Regions from separate parts of the Enterobacter roggenkampii genome, predicted to be linked through region 1. Evidence: predicted binding sites of a transcription regulator. Region 1 holds the regulator's gene; each other region holds the start of a gene.
What was found. Region 1 encodes PurR, which represses purine synthesis genes. Its sites were predicted from a motif close to CANGCAAACGTTTGCNTG; they were not measured.

Region 2: a site for PurR is predicted at 2,675-2,692, ahead of gcvT (glycine cleavage system aminomethyltransferase GcvT). Genes of this name have one in related genera too.
Region 3: a site for PurR is predicted at 1,839-1,856, ahead of purL (phosphoribosylformylglycinamidine synthase). Genes of this name have one in related genera too.
Region 4: a site for PurR is predicted at 2,586-2,603, ahead of glyA (serine hydroxymethyltransferase). Genes of this name have one in related genera too.

What each region holds. Positions count from the first base shown of each region.
Region 1 covers NZ_CP017184.1:1,925,635-1,930,852, reverse strand. Annotated here, with positions in the region: gene sodB (superoxide dismutase [Fe]) at 45-626, shown strand; gene BFV67_RS09040 (MFS transporter) at 665-1,831, opposite strand; gene cydH (cytochrome bd-I oxidase subunit CydH) at 1,994-2,083, opposite strand; gene purR (HTH-type transcriptional repressor PurR) at 2,381-3,406, shown strand; gene punR (DNA-binding transcriptional activator PunR) at 3,424-4,335, opposite strand; gene punC (purine nucleoside transporter PunC) at 4,450-5,218, shown strand, end outside.
Region 2 covers NZ_CP017184.1:3,869,278-3,874,495, forward strand. Annotated here, with positions in the region: gene gcvP (aminomethyl-transferring glycine dehydrogenase) at 1-981, opposite strand, end outside; gene gcvH (glycine cleavage system protein GcvH) at 1,109-1,498, opposite strand; gene gcvT (glycine cleavage system aminomethyltransferase GcvT) at 1,522-2,616, opposite strand; gene ubiI (FAD-dependent 2-octaprenylphenol hydroxylase) at 3,014-4,216, opposite strand; gene ubiH (2-octaprenyl-6-methoxyphenyl hydroxylase) at 4,229-5,218, opposite strand, start outside.
Region 3 covers NZ_CP017184.1:3,529,085-3,534,302, forward strand. Annotated here, with positions in the region: gene purL (phosphoribosylformylglycinamidine synthase) at 1-1,753, opposite strand, end outside; gene mltF (membrane-bound lytic murein transglycosylase MltF) at 2,021-3,571, shown strand; gene tadA (tRNA adenosine(34) deaminase TadA) at 3,459-3,998, opposite strand; gene yfhb (phosphatidylglycerophosphatase C) at 4,023-4,658, opposite strand; gene BFV67_RS16540 (PTS transporter subunit EIIC) at 4,662-5,218, opposite strand, start outside.
Region 4 covers NZ_CP017184.1:3,518,434-3,523,651, reverse strand. Annotated here, with positions in the region: gene glrR (two-component system response regulator GlrR) at 1-725, shown strand, start outside; gene glnB (nitrogen regulatory protein P-II) at 806-1,144, shown strand; gene hmpA (NO-inducible flavohemoprotein) at 1,225-2,415, opposite strand; gene glyA (serine hydroxymethyltransferase) at 2,720-3,973, shown strand; gene BFV67_RS16485 (DoxX family protein) at 4,028-4,450, opposite strand; gene BFV67_RS16480 (3-phenylpropionate MFS transporter) at 4,624-5,218, shown strand, end outside.

The DNA.
Region 1 (5,218 bases):
CTGTGTGGTTATTGACAACACAAAATACAATAAGGAGAGAAGCAATGTCGTTCGAATTACCTGCACTACCGTATGCAAAAGACGCCCTGGCCCCGCACATTTCTGCGGAAACCCTGGAATATCACTACGGCAAGCATCACCAGACGTACGTCACCAACCTGAACAACCTGATCAAGGGCACCGATTTTGAAGGCAAAACGCTGGAAGAGATCGTGCGCAGTTCTGAGGGTGGCGTATTCAACAACGCCGCTCAGGTGTGGAACCACACCTTCTACTGGCACTGCCTGGCGCCAAACGCCGGTGGCGAACCTGTCGGTGAACTGGCTACCGCCATCAACGCCGCCTTTGGCAGCTTCGCGGAATTCAAAGCGAAGTTCACCGATGCCGCCATCAAGAACTTCGGTTCAGGCTGGACGTGGCTGGTCAAAGAGGCGGATGGCAAACTGGCTATCGTGTCTACCTCTAACGCGGGCACCCCGCTGACCACCAGCGCGAAGCCGCTGATGACCGTGGACGTATGGGAACACGCTTACTACATCGATTACCGCAACGCGCGCCCTAACTACCTGGAGCACTTCTGGGCACTGGTTAACTGGGACTTTGTGGCGAAGAACTTCGCCGCGTAAGAGACACGCAGAAGGGCTCGCCCTTCTGCGTTTTTGGTTTATTCCGCAGCGCAGGCTGCTTCTGGCTGTTTACGACCCGACATCATCACCAGCAGCAGACCGAGCGCGGCAATAATCGCCCCCATCACCGGCACAAAACTGTACCCCAGCCCACCGGAAATCACGGCCCCACCGGCCGCCGCACCGAGCGCATTGCCCAGGTTAAAGGCGCCAATATTAACCGAGGATGAGAGGCCCGGCGCTTCATGCGCGACACGCATCACGCGCATCTGCAGCGGTGGCACCACCGCGAACGTTGCAGCCCCCCAGACGACCATTGCGATCGCGGCACCAAACTCGTTGCGCGCCAGCCACGGAATGGCGATCATGATAACAATCAGCAGGGTTAAGAAGCCCTTCAGCGTTCCGCTCACGGAACGGTCGGCAAATTTCCCGCCGAGATAGTTGCCAATCGAGAAGCCCACGCCAATCAGCACCAGCATCGCGGTAACGAAGAGAGGCGTTGCGTGGGTGATATCGTGCAACACCGGTGAAATATAGGTGTAGAGGGTAAACATCGCCCCTGCCCCCAGCACGGTGGTCAGCAGCGCGGAGAGCACCTGCGGGCGCATCAGCACCGCCAGCTCCTTACGCACTTCCGGACGTTCTCCGGCGCTGCCCTTTGGCAGGGAGAAGAACAAGGCCACCATCGCGACCACGCCCAGTCCGGCCGTCGCCAGGAAGGACATCCGCCAGCCAATGACCTCGCCCAGCCAGGTTGCCGCAGGAACGCCGCCGATGTTAGCGATGGTCAGGCCCATAAACATGGTGGCTACGGCGCTGGCCTGCTTGTGTTTCGGCACCACGCTTGCCGCCACAACCGACCCCAGCCCAAAGAACGCGCCGTGGTTAAGGCTGGTCAGAATACGCGAAAGCATCAACGTGGTGTAGTCCGGCGAAATGGCCGAAAGCACGTTGCCGAGGGTGAAAATCGCCATCAGGAAAATCAGCGCATTGCGGCGCGCGCGGTGTGAAAGAAGAAGCGTCATCAGCGGCGCCCCCACCATCACGCCAATGGCGTAGGCGCTGATTAACATGCCGGCCGCAGGGATCGAGACGTCCACGCCGCGGGCGATAACGGGCAGTAACCCCATCGGGGAAAATTCAGTGGTGCCAATCCCAAAAGCGCCAATCGCCAGGGCCAGCAGGGGAAAATTGATTTTCATGCGTCAACTCCGGATGCCGTGTCATGTGGTGACACAGAACAAAGAAGCGGAAAGCATGACATCAATCACAAAAAATGAGAAGTTAACAAAATGGCAAAAGATTTTTGCCTTAGGAGTAACAATCGGGGGAGCGGGAGGGAGAAGGCTCTCCCTCCGCGTAAATCAGTGCAGCGCGGCCGTCAGACCCGCCGCGACAATCAGAGCCAGCACAACCACGGTGGTGAACAGCGAAAACTTCAGATCGGAACTCATCAATTTTTCTCCTTTTAATCCCCCCACGAAAAGTGAGCCTGCTCATTTTTGCATAATTTACGTCAAAAATCTTCCTGGATTTAGGCTGATAAACACTTTACCTCTTCCCCTTTTCATCAAGATAGGACAAAATTCCACGCTAAATTTATTAGCGTACCGGCCATTGACCCCCTCCTGACGTCCCGTGTCGTTTTCCCGGCGTGCCGCAATTCAAGATTGCGTGATAAGGGTGAGAGAAGGCAAACGTTTACCTTCAAGTTTTTCAGGAGTTTAGGATATGGTCTGGAGTGACATTTAATGGCAACAATTAAAGACGTAGCAAAACGCGCAAACGTTTCCACTACAACCGTATCACATGTAATTAACAAAACCCGCTTCGTGGCGGAAGAGACGCGCAACGCCGTCTGGGCAGCGATCAAAGAGCTGCACTATTCGCCAAGTGCGGTTGCGCGCAGCCTCAAGGTTAATCACACCAAATCCATTGGATTGCTGGCGACCAGCAGTGAAGCGGCCTATTTTGCCGAGATCATTGAAGCGGTAGAGAAGAACTGCTTCCAGAAAGGCTATACCCTGATTCTGGGCAACGCGTGGAACAGCATAGAAAAACAGCGCGCCTACCTGTCGATGATGGCGCAAAAGCGCGTCGATGGCCTGCTGGTCATGTGTTCCGAGTACCCGGAATCCGTGCTGTCGATGCTGGAAGAGTATCGCCATATCCCCATGGTGGTCATGGACTGGGGTGAAGCGCGCGCGGACTTCACCGACTCCGTCATCGACAACGCCTTCGAAGGCGGTTACATGGCGGGTCGTTACCTGATCGAACGCGGTCACCGCGAGATTGGCGTGATCCCCGGTCCTCTGGAGCGTAACACCGGCGCGGGCCGTCTGGCCGGTTTTATGAAAGCGATGGAAGAAGCGCTCATCACCGTGCCGGAAAACTGGATCGTGCAGGGCGACTTTGAGCCGGAATCAGGCTACCGCGCGATGCAGCAGATCGTTTCCCAGCAGCACCGCCCGACCGCCGTTTTCTGCGGCGGTGACATCATGGCCATGGGCGCACTCTGCGCCGCCGATGAGCTGGGTCTGCGCGTACCGCAGGATATTTCCGTGATCGGGTATGACAACGTGCGTAACGCGCGCTTCTTCACCCCGGCGCTGACAACCATTCACCAGCCAAAAGATTCGCTGGGCGAAACGGCCTTCAATATGCTGTTGGACAGGATCGTCAACAAGCGCGAAGAGTCGCAGTCCATTGAAGTTCACCCGCGCCTGATTGAACGCCGTTCCGTTGCGGACGGTCCGTTCCGCGACTACCGTCGTTAATCCCTTTACGGGGCCAGCTACGCTGGCTCCCGTAACCATTCCCGGTTTAGGGTTTCGCTGTCTCCCAGATAATCCAGCAGCCAGGCCATGGCGGGCGAGACATCATTTTGTTGCCAGGTCAGGCAGCAGGCCGCGTCCGGGAACGGATTCTCCAGCGTCAGTTCAACCCATTCTCCGGTATCGATGCGCGGACGCGCAAAATGAGCGGGCACCATCGCGACGCACAGCCCGGCGCTGAGGCACGTCGCCGATGATTCCCAGTCAGGAGCCACCACCCGCCGCTGGTTATCCAGAAGCCAGGTGATACGCTTGGGCAATGAACGCGACGTATCCTCCAGCACCAGAGACGGCCAGTTGCGCAGCGTATCGTCGCTCAGCGGACCTTCCATCGCTGCCAGAGGATGATCGCTGGCCACCACGCATTTCCAGCTCAGCATCCCCATGTCGCGAAAGGCGTAACGTCCCCCGACCGGGATCGCCTGCGTCGCGCCAATCGCCATCTCCGCCCTGCCGTCCGCCAGCGCATCCCAGACGCCGTTGAACACCTCCTGCGAGACCCGTAGCTCGACGTCAGAGAAATGACGATAGAAATCCACGATCATTTGTCGGGTGCGTTCCGGCTTCACGATGTTATCTACCGCGATGGCGAGATGCCCCCGCCAGCCGTTGGCGATCTGCTGACACTGTTCGCGGGTGATCTGCATTTTTTTGATAACAGAACGCCCTTCTTTCAAAAACCATGCACCGGCGGGCGTTAATTCCACGTCGCGATGCCGCCGTTCAAACAGCGGAACCGCCAGCCACTCCTCAAGCTGACGCACCGTGTAGCTGATGGCCGAAGGGACGCGGTGCAACTCCTGCGCTGCACCGCTAAAGCTGCCGTTACGCGCAACAGCATCGACCACTTCAAGAGAATAATCTGACCACATTTTCTGCCTGCAAAAAATTTGAATGCACCCGCCAAATATTAGCGTTTCACAAGCCGCTTTGCACTCCCTACACTCTGCGCCAACGTATACCTGCCTCCTCAGGAGAATAAAAGAATGCAACCCAGGAAAGGATTTTTAGTCTGGCTCGGCGGCTTAAGCGTGCTGGGCTTTTTGGCCACCGACATGTACCTGCCCGCGTTTGCCGCAATGCAGGAAGACCTGCAAACCCCTGCGGCGGCCATCAGCGCCAGCCTGAGCCTGTTCCTTGCCGGTTTTGCTTTCGCACAGCTGCTCTGGGGACCGCTCTCAGATCGCTTCGGCCGTAAACCGGTGCTGCTGCTGGGTCTGGCCATTTTTGCCGTGGGCTGCCTGGGGATGCTGTGGGTGCGCGATGCTACCTGGCTGCTGGTGCTGCGCTTCGTTCAGGCCGTGGGCGTCTGTGCTGCGGCGGTGACCTGGCAGGCGCTGGTGACCGACTACTATCCGGCTAACCGCACAAACCGTATTTTCGCCACCATTATGCCGCTGGTGGGTCTTTCCCCTGCCCTGGCTCCGCTGCTGGGCAGCTGGATCCTCGCGCACTTTGACTGGCAGGCCATTTTTGCCACGCTGTTTGCCATCACGCTGGTGCTGATGCTGCCGGTGTTTGCCCTTAAGCCCGCGCATAAAAAAGAGGCGCATGCCGACGCGACGCCGATTACCTTCACCTCCCTGCTGAGCGCCAAAGCGTATCGCGGGAATGTCCTGATTTATGCCGCCTGTTCGGCCAGCTTCTTCGCGTGGCTCACCGGCTCGCCGTTTATTCTGCACGATATGGGCTACAGCCCGGCGGCCATCGGGCTGAGCTATGTTCCGCAGACCATCGCGTTCCTGGTGGGCGGGT
Region 2 (5,218 bases), 1.9 Mb from region 1:
GCGGCGGATATGCTGCTCGCGGGTCTGCATCGCCATGCGCAGCGCGGTATTACCGGCAGCGTCTTTGGAGACGCCGATAATACGGCCAGGCATGGAACGTTTGAATTCATCTTTCGCGCCGAAGAACGCCGCGTGCGGGCCGCCGTAGCCCATCGGTACGCCGAAGCGCTGCGCAGAGCCGAATACGATATCCGCGCCCTGTTTGCCCGGCGCCGTCAGCAGCACCAGCGCCATAAAATCGGCGGCAACGCTCACAACCACCTTGCGGGATTTCAGCTCGGCAATCAGCGCGCCGTAGTCGTGAACTTCACCGGTGGTGCCCACCTGCTGCAGCAGCACGCCGAAGACGTCCTGGTGATCCAGCACTTTGTCAGCGTCATCGACGATCACGTCAAAGCCGAAGGTTTCCGCACGTGTGCGCACCACGTCCAGCGTCTGCGGATGCACGTCCGCCGCCACGAAGAAGCGGTTGGCATTTTTCAGCTTGCTCACGCGCTTCGCCATCGCCATCGCTTCGGCGGCGGCGGTCGCTTCATCGAGCAGAGACGCGGAGGCGATATCCATACCGGTCAGATCCAGCGTTACCTGCTGGAAGTTCAGCAGCGCTTCCAGGCGACCCTGGGACACTTCTGGCTGATACGGCGTATAGGCGGTGTACCAGCCCGGGTTTTCCAGCATGTTGCGCAGGATCACCGGCGGCAACTGCACGTTGGTGTAGCCCATGCCAATGTAAGACTTATAGCGCTTGTTCAGGCCGGCGATAGCCTTCAGCTCCGCCAGCGCGGCGAACTCCGTGGTGGCTTCCCCCACCTGAGGCGGCGTGGCTAGCTGGATGTCTTTTGGCACAATCTGGCCGATCAGTGCGTTTAATGAATCCGCGCCAACCGTCTTCAGCATCTCCTGCTGTTGCTGAGCATCCGGCCCAATGTGACGTTCAATGAAGGCGCCACGGTTTTCAAGCTGGCTTAAAGTCTGTGTCATGAGCGATGGTTCCTGAAACGTGCAGTGAATCGTAGTTATCTGTAACGCTGTTGCCCGGTGGCGCTAACGCTTACCGGGCCTACGTTGATCTCCAGGCCGGATAAGCGCAGCGCCATCCGGCACAACGTTATTCGTCTTCCAGTAGTGCTTCGTATGCGGTCGCATCCAGCAGCGCGGCAACCTGGGATTCGTCGCTGGCTTTGATCTTGAAGATCCAGCCGCCTTCATAAGGCTCGCTGTTGACCAGCTCCGGGGAGTCGCTCAGCGCGTCGTTGACTGCAACAATCTCACCGCTTACCGGTGCGTAGATGTCTGATGCCGCTTTTACGGACTCCGCCACGGCGCAGTCGTCGCCCGCGCTCACGGTCGTGCCCACGTCAGGCAGGTCAACAAACACCATGTCGCCCAGCAGCTCCTGCGCGTGCTCGGTGATCCCGACGGTGTAAGTGCCGTCCGCCTCTTTACGCAGCCACTCGTGTTCTTTGCTGTATTTCAGTTCTGCTGGCACATTGCTCATTGAAGTTCTCCTGATAAAAATAGTTAGGCGACCGGCTTACCGGCGCGAACAAAAATCGGTTTGGTCACGTTGACCGGCATTTCGCGGTTGCGGATTTGCACCACCGCCGTTTCGCCAATGCCCGCCGGCACGCGTGCCAGTGCAATACTGTAGCCCAGCGTCGGTGAGAAGGTTCCGCTGGTGATCACGCCTTCGCGAGGATTGCCGTCAGCATCGGTAAAACGTACAGGCAGCTCGCCGCGCAGTACGCCTTTTTCCTTCATCACCAGGCCAACCAGCTGTTCAGTGCCCTTCTCGCGCTGCATCTCCAGCGCTTCACGGCCAATAAAGTCACGGTCAGCCGGTTCCCACGCGATGGTCCAGCCCATGTTGGCGGCCAGCGGAGAGACGCCTTCGTCCATCTCCTGACCGTAGAGGTTCATGCCCGCTTCCAGACGCAGCGTATCGCGCGCGCCCAGGCCCGCAGGCTTCACGCCCGCCTCCACCAGCGCACGCCAGAAATCAGCGGCCTTTTCGTTCGGCATCGCAATTTCGTAGCCCGCTTCACCGGTGTAGCCGGTGGTGGCGATAAACAGATCCCCCGCCTGCACGCCGAAGAACGGCTTCATGCCTTCGGTGGCTTTACGTTGCTCATCGTTGAACAGAGACGCGGCTTTCGCCTGCGCGTTAGGCCCCTGCACGGCGATCAGCGACAGGTCATCACGGACGGTGATGTCGATGGCATACGGTTCGGCGTGTTGGGTGATCCAGGAGAGGTCTTTTTCGCGGGTGGCGGAGTTTACAACGAGGCGGAAGAAATCTTCGGTGAAGTAGTAGACGATAAGGTCATCAATCACGCCGCCCGAGGCATTCAGCATGCCGGTATAGAGCGCTTTACCCGGCGTCTTCAGTTTGGCGACGTCGTTTGCCAGCAGATAACGCAAAAACTCCCGGGTGCGGCTACCGCGCAGATCGACAATCGTCATGTGGGACACGTCGAACATACCGGCATCGGTGCGCACCGCGTGGTGCTCATCAATCTGCGAGCCGTAGTGCAGCGGCATCATCCAGCCGTGGAAGTCCACCATGCGGGCGCCGCATAACACGTGTTGTTCGTACAAAGGAGTCTGTTGAGCCATCTTGTCCTCGTTGAAAAATTCACCGTGAAACCCGGTATCGGCCCCGCGTTCGGGCACCGACGCAAACGTTCTCTTTTACCTGAACTTACCACCGAAAACGGCGGTTAACCATAAGGCAAAACAGGTCATCACATTAGCTTATGACCAAAAAACGCTGAAAAGCCTACAGAGTTATCCACTGGAAAAATGCGATTAACCCCGCACAAAATTAACAATGATCTAACAGGATTTAGCACATGGTGATATTTCGTGCGGAAAAACGGGCCGAATTTCCGTAACGAGAAAAACACGACATTAGATTATCTAATGCGAAAAATGACGTGAAATTAGAATATTTCAAACGAGGGAATTTCCCCGGCGCAGAGGCCGGGAAAAGAAAGTGTGACAGGGGTCTACATTAACGCAGCCAGTCCGGGAGGTCGTTCAGACCCATCGCCTGACGGAGGAGTTGAGGTTTAACACCCGGAAGGGTGTCAGCAAGCTTAAGGCCGATGTCGCGCAGCAATTTCTTCGCCGGATTTGACCCGGCAAACAGCTCGCGGAAGCCCTGCATGCCCGCCAGCATCATTGCCGCGCTGTGCTTGCGGCTGCGCTCGTAGCGACGCAGGTAGAGATGCTGGCCGATATCTTTGCCTTCACGATGCAGGCGACGCAGCTCTTCTACCAGCTCCGCCGCGTCCATAAAGCCAAGGTTAACCCCCTGCCCGGCCAGCGGATGAATGGTATGCGCCGCATCCCCCACCAGCGCCAGACGGTGCGCCGCAAACTGGCGCGCGTAGCGGCCGGTTAACGGGAATACCTGACGCTCGCTTTCAAGCGTGCACAGGCCAAGGCGGTTATCAAAGGCCACGCACAGCGCCTGGTTAAAGGCCTCCGGCGTCGCCTCATGCATCTGCTGGGCTTTTTCCGGCACCAGGGACCAGACAATTGAGCACAGGTGCGGATCGGCAAGCGGCAGGAACGCCAGTATGCCATCGTTGTGGAAAATCTGGCGCGCCACGCCTCCGTGCGCCTCTTCGGTACGGATCGTCGCGACCAGAGCATGATGGCGGTAATCCCAGTACGTCAGCGGGATATCGGCTTTATTACGCAGCCAGGAGTTGGCACCGTCAGCACCGACCACCAGACGCGCGGTCAGCATGTCGCCACTCTGCAGGGTGATAAACGCCTCGTTTTCGCCCCACGCCACCTGCTGGATCTGCGCAGGCGCAATCAGCGTCACGTCGCTGCACTGCTGTGCTTTCTGCCAGAGCGCGTGGTGGATCACCGCGTTTTCAACGATGTGCCCCAGATGGCTATAGCCCATGCTTTCATCGTCAAAAGCAATATGACCAAAGCTGTCTTTATCCCACACTTCCATGCCGTGATAGCAGCTGGCGCGGTAAGCCACAATATCTGCCCAGACGCCAAGGTGCGTCAGCAGCTTTTCGCTGGCCGCATTGATCGCCGAGACGCGGAGTTCCGGCGGCGCATCCGGTGCAACGGGCTGAGGCTGCTTTTGCTCCAGCACCGCCACGCGCAGGCCGCTGCCCTGTAATCCGCAGGCCAATGCCAGTCCAACCATTCCGCCGCCAACGATGGCGACATCAACATTTTGCACGGTGATAACTCCTTAACGCGCGACCCAACCCAGGGTCCGCTGCGCCAGCACGTCACGTGCCGGAATGAATAATTCCATCGCCATCAGCCCAAGGTTGCGACCCGCAACCAGCGGTGCCCAGCGATTGGCAAAAAGATGAACCAGACCATCGGTCACACCGATGGTGGCCTCTTTATCCGCCTGTCGGCGCTTCTGGTAATGACTCAGCACCGAATAGGCCCCACAGTCTTTTTGCTCGCCCCACGCCTGCGCCAGAGATTCGGCCAGGCTCATGACATCGCGTAAGCCAAGGTTGAAACCTTGCCCCGCGATAGGGTGCAGCGTCTGCGCGGCGTTACCGACAAGCGCCAGACGATGGGAGACAGACTGAGACGCCGTGGTCAGCGAAAGCGGGTAGACCGTCCGCTTGCCGGCATGGGTAATACGCCCCAGCCGCCAGCCAAAGGCTTTCTGCAGCTCGGTACAAAAACGTTCGTCGGACCAGGCCTTAACCTCTTCCGCCTTATCCTGCGGGTGACACCAGACCAGGGAACAGCGCCCGTCCGACATCGGCAGCATCGCCAGCGGGCCATGCTGCGTAAAGCGCTCAAAGGCCCTGCCGTTGTGGTCAGCTGCGGTAGAGACGTTCGCAATGACCGCCACCTGGCCGTAAGGCTGCTGGCGCCACTCCACGCCGCACTGGGTACCGAGCGACGAGCGCGAACCGTCCGCAGCGACCAGAAGCTGGCCTTCAAGGACGGTACCGCTTTCCAGGGTCACGCTGACCGACGCGTCACTCCGACTCACGCTGGCCACGCGCGCGGGGCAATGCAGCGTGACGCCCGGCGCGTCCTGGAGCAGGCGGAACAGACGCAATCCGACGTCGTGCAGCTCAACAACCTGACCCAGGGCATCAATCCGGTAATCCTGCGCGTCCAGCGTGACAAAGCCTGCATGTCCGCGATCGCTGACGTGAACGGTCCCGATCGCCGTGGCGCGGTCGGCAATCGCCTGCCAGATCCC
Region 3 (5,218 bases), 1.6 Mb from region 1:
GCTGCTCTTCGGTCGCTTCACCGATGACGGCATACGGCGCGCGCTCGCGGCGGCACAGCTCGTCAAACAGCGGCAGCTGATCCGCCGCAACGGCCAGCACGTAGCGCTCCTGGGATTCGTTACACCAGATTTCCAGCGGGCTCATGCCAGGCTCATCGCTCAGGATGTCGCGCAGGTTGAAACGGCCACCGCGGCCGCCGTCGCTCACCAGCTCCGGCATGGCGTTGGACAGACCGCCCGCGCCGACATCATGGATGAAGAGGATCGGGTTAGCATCGCCCAGCTGCCAGCAGCGGTCGATCACTTCCTGACAGCGACGCTCCATCTCCGGGTTGTCACGCTGCACGGACGCGAAGTCGAGATCCGCATCAGACTGGCCGGAGGCCATAGACGAGGCCGCACCGCCGCCCAGACCGATGTTCATTGCCGGGCCGCCGAGCACGATCAGCTTCGCGCCGACGACGATCTCGCCTTTCTGCACGTGATCGGCACGGATGTTGCCGATCCCGCCCGCCAGCATGATCGGTTTGTGGTAGCCGCGCAGCTCTTCGCCGTTGTGGCTGTCCACTTTCTCTTCATAGGTACGGAAGTAACCGTTCAGCGCCGGACGACCAAATTCGTTGTTAAACGCCGCGCCGCCCAGCGGGCCTTCGGTCATGATATCCAGCGCGGTCACGATGCGCTCCGGCTTGCCGAAATCTTCTTCCCACGGCTGTTCAAAGCCCGGGATACGCAAGTTGGAGACGGAGAAACCGACCAGACCCGCTTTTGGTTTTGCACCACGACCGGTCGCCCCTTCGTCACGGATTTCACCGCCGGAGCCGGTCGCCGCACCCGGCCACGGGGAGATCGCGGTCGGGTGGTTGTGGGTTTCAACCTTCATCAGGATATGCGCGGGCTCCTGATGGAAGTCATAGCGCCCTGCTTCGCGATCGGCGAAGAAGCGGCCCACCTCAGAACCTTCCATCACCGCGGCGTTGTCTTTATAGGCAGACAGCACGTGGTCAGGGGTTTGCTCCATGGTATTTTTGATCATTTTGAACAGCGACTTTGGCTGCTGTTCGCCGTCAATAATCCAGTCGGCATTGAAAATCTTGTGGCGGCAGTGCTCCGAGTTCGCCTGCGCGAACATGTAGAGTTCAATGTCGTTCGGGTTACGGTTGAGCTTAACGAACGCATCCTGCAGGTAGTCGATTTCGTCTTCTGCCAGCGCCAGGCCAAGACGCAGGTTGGCGTCAATCAGCGCCTGACGGCCCTGCCCCAGCAGGTCCACGCTCTGTACCGGCGCAGGCTGATGGTGGGAGAAAAGCTTCTGCGCGTCATCAAGAGAGGCAAATACGCTCTCCATCATGCGGTCGTGCAGTTCAGCCGCAACCGCCTCCCACTGCGCGTCGCTCAGGGTAGAGGCTTCCACGTAGTACGCTACGCCGCGCTCCAGACGGTTAATCTGGCTCAGGCCACAGTTGTGGGCGATGTCGGTGGCTTTGGAAGACCAGGGGGAGATGGTGCCCGGACGCGGCGTCGCAAGGATCAGTTTGCCGGTTGGCGTATGGCTGCTGAGGCTTGGGCCATACTTGAGCAGGCGTTCCAGCTGTACGCGCTCCTCTGCATTCAGGGGGGCATTCAGGTCAGCAAAATGGACATACTCAGCGTAAATATTGCTTACCGGAAGGTCGGCCGCCTGAAAACGTGCCAGCAGTTTGGTAATACGGAAGGCAGACAGTGCAGGCGAACCACGCAGAATTTCCATCATAAGTCTCTCGTCTTCGAAGCGCCGGGGCGCTTACAGTGTGCGCAAGGGGGGAAAACGGGCGTCATTATAGAGAATCCTGAGCGCCGACGAAACCGTTTGCGTCGAAATAAAATTGGCAAAGAGATTTAACAATAGATGTGACCTGTCTCTCTAATTGGTTGCCAAGTGGCGCAAGTTTACGCAAAATGCCGCTCATTCAATGGCAAACCTTATTGTTAACATGGCTACAGCAGACTGAGGCAACCGGCGTCGCAGAGAATTAACTAATTGAAAAAATTAAAGATTAATTATCTGCTCATCGGCATTGTAACGTTGCTGTTGGCAGTGGCCCTCTGGCCTTCCATCCCCTGGATCGGCAAAGCCGAAAACCGTATCGCCGCCATTCAGGAGCGGGGGGAATTGCGCGTCAGTACCCTCAACTCTCCGCTGATTTACAGCGACATCAACGGCAAAATCATTGGGCTGGATTATGAACTGGCACAGCAGTTCGCCGATTATCTTGGCGTGAAGCTAAAAATCACCGTCCGCCAGAATATCAACCAGCTGTTTGACGACCTCGATAACGACGATGCCGATATGCTGGCCGCCGGGCTGGTGTATAACAGCGAGCGCAGCAAAAACTATCAGCCGGGCCCGACCTACTACTCCGTTTCGCAGCAGCTGGTTTATCGCGTCGGGAGCCTGCGCCCGCGCTCGCTGGCGTCGATTAACGATCGGCAGCTGACGATTGCCCCCGGTCACGTGGTAATTGACGATCTGCGCGAGCTCAAGGAGAAGAAATATCCGGACCTGAGCTGGACGGTGGATGCGAAACTCGGCACGACGGAGCTGCTGGACCAGGTAAAAGATCAGAAAGTCCCCTACACTATCGCCGATTCGGTCGCGATCAGCCTGTTCCAGCGGGTGCATCCTGAAATCGCCGTGGCGCTGGACGTCACCGACGAGCAGCCTGTGACCTGGTTTACTCAGCTCGATGACGATCAGACCCTCTCTGCCGCGATGCTCGATTTCTTCAACACCATGAATGAAGACGGTACGCTGGCGCGCCTGGAGGAGAAGTACCTCGGGCATGGTGATGACTTTGACTACGTTGACACCCGCAGCTTCCTGCGTGCGGTAGACAGCGTCCTGCCGGACCTGCAGCCGCTGTTCGAAAAATACGCCCAGGAAATTGACTGGAAACTGCTGGCGGCTATTTCTTATCAGGAATCCCACTGGGATACCCAGGCCACGTCTCCGACTGGTGTACGTGGTTTGATGATGTTAACCAAAAATACCGCGCTGAGCCTGGGCGTCAATGACCGTACCGATGCGGAACAGAGCATCAGCGGCGGCGCGCGCTACCTGCAGGATATGATGGCCAAAGTCCCGGAAACGGTGCCGGAAGAGGAGCGGATCTGGTTCGCGCTGGCGGCCTACAATATGGGCTATGCGCATATGCTGGATGCGCGAGCGCTGACGGCCAAAACGAAAGGCAACCCGGACAGCTGGTCAGACGTAAAGCAGCGCCTGCCGCTGCTTAGCCAGAAGCCATGGTATAACAAGCTGACGTACGGCTACGCGCGCGGGCATGAAGCCTACGCCTACGTGGAAAATATCCGTAAATATCAGATTAGCCTGGTCGGTTATCTGCTGGAGAAAGAGAAAGAGGCGACAGAGGCCAAACGGCTGGCCCAAAGCTACCCTGTCGTGGCGCCGGACGAGCTTAACCGTCCGTCGGCTTCAATTCTGCCTTTTGCTGCTTTTTCTGCTGACGGCGCATTCGAAAGAAATCGCTTAATAGCCCCGAACACTCTGGTGCAAGCACCCCGCCGATAGTCTTCACCTGGTGGTTCATCCCTGGGTGACCCAGCACGTCCATCAGCGAACCGGCCGCACCGGTTTTTTCATCCCGCGCACCGAAGACCAGAGTTCCGATCCGGCTGTGCACCATCGCCCCGGAGCACATTACGCAGGGCTCCAGCGTCACATACAGCGTGGTATCAAGCAGGCGATAGTTTTGCAGCACCAGACCGCCCTGACGAAGCGCCATGATTTCGGCGTGCGCCGTCGGATCGTGGCGGCCAATGGGGCGGTTCCACCCTTCACCAATCACCTGGTTATTGTGGACCAGCACGGCGCCCACGGGCACTTCGCCCTCGTCCCAGGCACGCTGAGCGAGCGTTAGCGCGTGGCGCATCCAGTATTCATGTGAGAATTCAGGGTTGGACAACGGTTGATACTCCAGTCGAAAAGCGGGCGGCATTATACACACCCCTTATGGATAAGACTATTCGAGTTGCTGAAGTTCACCTGATGGCGTGACGCGCCAGCGGTGCTGGCAAAAATAGAGCAGCGGGTTGTCCTGCTTGCTGTCGCTGTAGCCGCTGTACAGGCGCAGTGGCGTGCCGATACGTTTTTCCAGCTGGACCACTTTTTCATGCCCCAGGCAGCGCATCGTCAGCACCCAACCGCCGTAGCCGCGGGCAATTTGCGTGGCGATAAGATTCACGCGCGGTAGCCAGGGGGTATCAAAGTAGACCTGCTCCACCAGCGTCTGCGGGGAGCCGGTAATCAGCCAGATGTCGGCATCGTTCGCGTCGAGATAGCCGGTCAGGCGCGCCTGCACCACCGGGAACGCGGCAACGTGGCCGCGGAACCACTGCGCAAAATCCTGCTCGAGCTGTTTGAGGCGCGCTTCGCTGTGCCCAAACGTACATCCCCACAGCAGCAGGCTCATTGGCCATCGCGCCGCACGGCCCTTCACCAGCAGCGCGATCCCAATAACCGGTAAGAGCGGTAGCACGAGCAGCGCATTCAGAGGCTGACGCCGCAGCAGGTAACGCATAAACGTACCAAACATATCCTGCTGATGCAGCGTGCCATCCAGGTCGAAAAAGACAACGCGACGCCCGTGATTTGCCAAACCTTACTCCTCTGGGTCGTTGAAACCTAACAGCCAGGTAAACAGGAACCCGGCGATCACCGCTACTAAATAGCCTAACAGATAGAGCACCACTTTTCCGGTCACGATGGTTAATGCCAGCGGTAACCCCGAGAGACCAAAGGTGATGACGGTGGCAACTTTCCAGTAGCTAATCAGCGCCCCGCCTACCGCGCCGCCCAGACAGGCCGCGAGGAACGGTTTACCCAGCGGCAGCGTAACGCCGAAAATCAGCGGCTCGCCAATGCCGAGCAGTCCGACCGGGAGTGCGCCTTTAATCATTTTTTTCAGACGCGCGTTGCGGGTTTTCATCAGTACCGCAATTGCCGCACCGACCTGCCCTACACCCGCCATCGACAAGATAGGCAGCAGCGCGTTATAGCCGTGCGCCTGCACCAGCTCGACGTGGATCGGTACCAGCCCCTGATGCAGGCCGGTCAGCACCAGCGGCAGGAAAGTACCCGACAGCACCGCGCCCACTAACAGGCCGCCGCGGTCAATCGCCAGAGAGGCACCGTGGGCGATGGCCTCAGAGATCCACC
Region 4 (5,218 bases), 1.6 Mb from region 1:
AACTGTTTGGTCATGCCCGCGGCGCATTCACCGGTGCGGTAAGCAGCCGTGAAGGGTTGTTCCAGGCGGCGGAAGGCGGCACGCTGTTCCTGGACGAGATTGGCGACATGCCCGCGCCGCTGCAGGTCAAGCTGCTGCGCGTGCTGCAGGAGCGCAAAGTGCGCCCGCTGGGCAGCAACCGCGATATCGATATTAACGTGCGAATTATCTCCGCTACCCACCGCGATCTGCCAAAAGTGATGGCCCGCAACGAGTTCCGCGAAGATCTCTACTACCGCCTGAACGTGGTCAACCTGAAGATCCCGGCGCTGGCCGAACGTGCGGAAGACATCCCGCTGCTGGCGAACCATCTTTTGCGCCAGGCGGCCGATCGCCATAAACCGTTCGTGCGCGCGTTTTCCACCGATGCGATGAAGCGGCTGATGGCCGCAAGCTGGCCGGGTAACGTCCGTCAGCTGGTCAACGTGATTGAGCAGTGCGTGGCGCTGACCTCCTCACCGGTCATCAGCGACGCGCTGGTGGAGCAGGCGCTGGAAGGGGAAAACACGGCCTTGCCGACGTTTGCCGAAGCGCGTAACCAGTTCGAGCTGAACTATCTGCGCAAGCTATTGCAGATCACCAAAGGCAACGTGACCCACGCGGCGCGGATGGCCGGGCGCAACCGCACCGAGTTTTACAAGCTGCTCTCGCGCCACGAGCTCGAAGCAAACGATTTTAAAGAGTAGTACCGCAAAATTTGCCTGAATATGGTACTGTGAGCAATCGATTACGAGGCAGCTTACAGGCAAGAGTTTAAGGACCTACCATGAAAAAGATTGATGCGATTATTAAACCTTTCAAACTGGATGATGTGCGTGAAGCGCTGGCGGAAGTCGGCATCACCGGGATGACCGTGACGGAAGTGAAAGGTTTTGGTCGTCAGAAAGGTCACACCGAGCTTTACCGTGGCGCAGAGTACATGGTCGACTTTCTGCCGAAAGTGAAAATTGAAATCGTGGTCAGCGACGATATCGTCGATACCTGTGTGGACACCATTATCCGCACGGCGCAGACCGGCAAGATTGGCGATGGTAAAATCTTCGTCTTTGACGTGGCGCGCGTGATCCGTATCCGTACCGGCGAAGAAGACGACGCCGCGATTTAACGTTCTTGCCGGGTGGCGCTGCGCTTACCCGGCCTACAAAACTCTTCGTAGGCCCGCGCAAGCGAAGCGCCGCCGGGCGATTACAGCACCTTATGCGGGCCGAAGCACTCGTAATGAATGCTGTCTTTGTTCACGCCCAGCCCCACCAGCTGCTGCGCGGCATACTGCATAAACGCCACCGGCCCGCAGACGTAGAACTGCATGTCCGGCGCGCTAAACGCCCCTTCCATCTGGCTTAAATTCATCAGACCTTCGCTGTCAAAGCGGGCAGCTGCGCGGTCTGCATCCGTCGGCAGGCGATACCAGGTATGCGCGGTGAAACGCGGCAGGGAGGCCCCGAGCGTTTTCACCTCATCCGCAAAGGCGTGCACGTCGCCGTTTTCGGCGGCATGGAACCAGTTAACCTGTGCACCGTGGTGTGATTTTGCCAGCGTATCAAGCATGGCCAGCATCGGCGTCTGGCCGACGCCCGCAGAGATCAGCGTGACCGGCGTATGGGCTTCAACGGCCATAAAGAAGTCGCCCGCTGGCGCGGCCAGATGGACCACGTCGCCCACGTTCGCTTCGTTGTGCAGCCAGCTGGAAACCTGACCGCCGTCCTCACGCTTCACCGCAATGCGGTAGCCTTTACCGTTTGGCTTGCGGGTAAGAGAATACTGGCGGATCTCCTGATGCGGGAAACCTTCAGGCTTCAGCCACACGCCCAGATACTGCCCTGGCTGGTAATCGGCCACCGGTTTACCGTCCACCGGCTCAAACTCGAAGCTGGTGATTAACGCGCTGCGCGGCGTTTTCTCAACGATGCGGAATGCGCGGGTACCTTCCCAGCCGCCGTTCTTGCTGGCGTTTTCGCTGTAAATCTGTGCTTCACGGTTGATAAACACGTTTGCCAGCACCCCGTAGGCTTTACCCCACGCGTCCAGCACCTCCTGACCCGGGCTGAACATTTCGTCCAGCGTCGCCAGCAGGTGAGTGCCGACGATGTTGTACTGCTCGGGTTGGATCTGGAAGCTGGTATGTTTCTGCGCGATTTTTTCCACCGCGGGCAGCAGCGCAGCCAGGTTTTCAATATTGCTGGCGTAAGCCGCGATGGCGTTGAACAGCGCTTCACGCTGATCGCCGTTACGCTGGTTGCTCATGTTGAAAATCTCTTTGAGCTCCGGGTTGTGCGTGAACATGCGGTCGTAGAAATGGGCGGTGAGTTTAGGGCCGGTTTCCACCAGCAGGGGAATAGTGGCTTTTACGGTAGCGATGGTTTGAGCGTCGAGCATGAGCGCGTCCTTCTGATGTTACTTTAATGATGTATTTTAAATGCATCTTATAAAAAATACCCCTGCGTTGTAAATGGTTCTTTGCAAGATGAAAAATATGCATCACAAACCTGAAAAGAAATCCGCTGGAAAGGGCGAGCGCTTTATTCCTCAAACCCTTGCGTGGCGGGTAGGAAAACGTTTGCGTAAAATCGTTTGTCAAGACCTGTTATCACAGAACTAATCAGTTATACTGTTGCCCGTCGTCCAACAGGACTGCCTTTTCAGGCCAAAATTTACTTGTTAGCTGAGTCAGGAGATGCGGATGTTAAAGCGTGAAATGAACATTGCCGATTATGATGCCGAACTGTGGCAGGCTATGGAGCAGGAAAAAGTACGTCAGGAAGAGCACATCGAACTGATCGCCTCCGAAAACTACACCAGCCCGCGCGTGATGCAGGCGCAGGGTTCTCAGCTGACCAACAAATACGCTGAAGGTTACCCGGGCAAACGCTATTACGGCGGTTGCGAGTACGTTGATATCGTTGAGCAGCTGGCTATCGATCGTGCGAAAGAACTTTTTGGCGCTGACTATGCAAACGTCCAGCCGCACTCTGGCTCCCAGGCTAACTTCGCGGTCTACACCGCGCTGCTGCAGCCGGGCGATACCGTTCTGGGTATGAACCTGGCGCAGGGCGGCCACCTGACTCACGGCTCCCCGGTTAACTTCTCCGGCAAACTGTACAACATCATCCCTTACGGTATTGATGAGTCCGGTAAAATTGACTACGAAGACATGGCGAAGCAGGCTAAAGAGCACAAACCGAAGATGATCATCGGTGGCTTCTCTGCTTACTCCGGTATCGTTGACTGGGCAAAAATGCGCGAAATCGCAGACAGCATCGGCGCGTACCTGTTCGTCGACATGGCGCACGTTGCCGGTCTGATTGCCGCAGGCGTTTACCCGAACCCGGTTCCGCATGCGCACGTTGTGACCACCACCACCCACAAAACTCTGGCGGGTCCACGCGGTGGCCTGATCCTGGCGAAAGGCGGTGACGAAGAGCTGTACAAAAAACTGAACTCCGCGGTGTTCCCAAGCGCGCAGGGCGGCCCGCTGATGCACGTTATCGCGGCAAAAGCGGTCGCGCTGAAAGAAGCGATGGAGCCAGAGTTCAAGGTTTACCAGCAGCAGGTTGCTAAGAACGCCAAAGCGATGGTGGAAGTGTTCCTGAACCGTGGCTACAAAGTGGTATCCGGCGGGACTGAAAACCACCTGTTCCTGCTGGATCTGGTTGATAAGAACCTGACCGGTAAAGAAGCTGACGCTGCCCTGGGCCGCGCCAACATCACCGTGAACAAAAACAGCGTGCCAAACGATCCGAAGAGCCCGTTCGTGACCTCCGGTATCCGTATCGGTTCTCCGGCCGTGACCCGCCGCGGCTTCAAAGAAGCGGAAGTGAAAGAGCTGGCTGGCTGGATGTGTGACGTTCTGGACAACATCAATGACGAAGCGGTTATCGAGCGCGTCAAAGGTAAAGTTCTGGATATCTGCGCACGCTTCCCGGTATATGCATAATTCCTCTGCTTTGCAGAAATAAAAAAGGCCGCGCATGCGGCCTTTTTTTATGGCTTAACGCCGGTCCAGGGAGATGGCGCCAGGTCCGACAATCGCCAGCAAAATAAAGGCGCCAGCAATACTGACGTTTTTGTAGAAGTTAATCATATTCGGTACGACTGCATCACCGGTCATATCCCAGTAGTGATGCCCAATCACCGCCGTTCCGAGGGTGTAGAACACAAACAGTACCGCGAGAGGACGGGTGAAAAAGCCCAGCACGATCAGGATCGCAGCAGGCACTTCCATCACCACCGCAATAATGGCCGCCAGCATGGGCATCGGCGTACCCAGCGAGGTCATATACTGTACGGTACCGCTAAACCCCGTCAGTTTCGGGTAACCAAAGATAATAAACAGCACGACAAGCGCGATGCGGCCAATGAGCAGCAGCAGATGACGCGACTGACCAAAATCGAGATAACGTAGTGAGTTCATGGCAGAAATACCTCTGCAAGTGGAGTAATTTAAACGTAATACACATTTTCATTCCCTGCCATAAGCCAGACGACTGCACAAGATGTTAATTTTTCGTTAATTTATAGCAGGCTATCTACTTGCTTAATTTTTATATTCTCGCCAGACTATGGCCTCGATTTCGGGAGGGATTCATGGTCTTGCATTCCACGCGCTGGCTGGCGCTCAGTTATTTCACCTATTTCTTTAGCTACGGCATTTTTCTGCCTTTCTGGAGCGTCTGGCTTAAGGGTATCGGCCTGACGCCTGAGACCATCGGTGTCCTGCTGGGGGCCGGGCTGGTGGCACGTTTCCTCGGCAGCCTGCTGATCGCCCCGCGCGTCAGCGATCCCTCCTTACTGATCAAGGCCGTACGCATTCTGGCTCTGCTGACCCTGGTCTTTGTGGCCTGCTTCTGGGTCAGCCATCAGTTTGCCTGGCTGATGGTGGTGATGGTTGGCTTTAACCTGTTCTTCTCACCGCTGGTGCCGCTGACGGATGCCCTGGCGAACACCTGGCAAAAGCAGATCACCATGGACTACGGTCGCGTGCGCCTGTGGGGTTCTATCGCCTTTGTGATTGGCTCGGCGCTGGTGGGGAAACTGGTCAGCCTCTACGATTACCGCGCCATTCTTGCCCTGCTGAGTATCGGTATTGCCTCGATGCTGCTGGGCATGCTTCTGCGACCGTCGGTGATGCCGCAAGGGGAAAGCCGCCATCAGGAGAGCGCGGGCTGGCCCGCATGGCAGA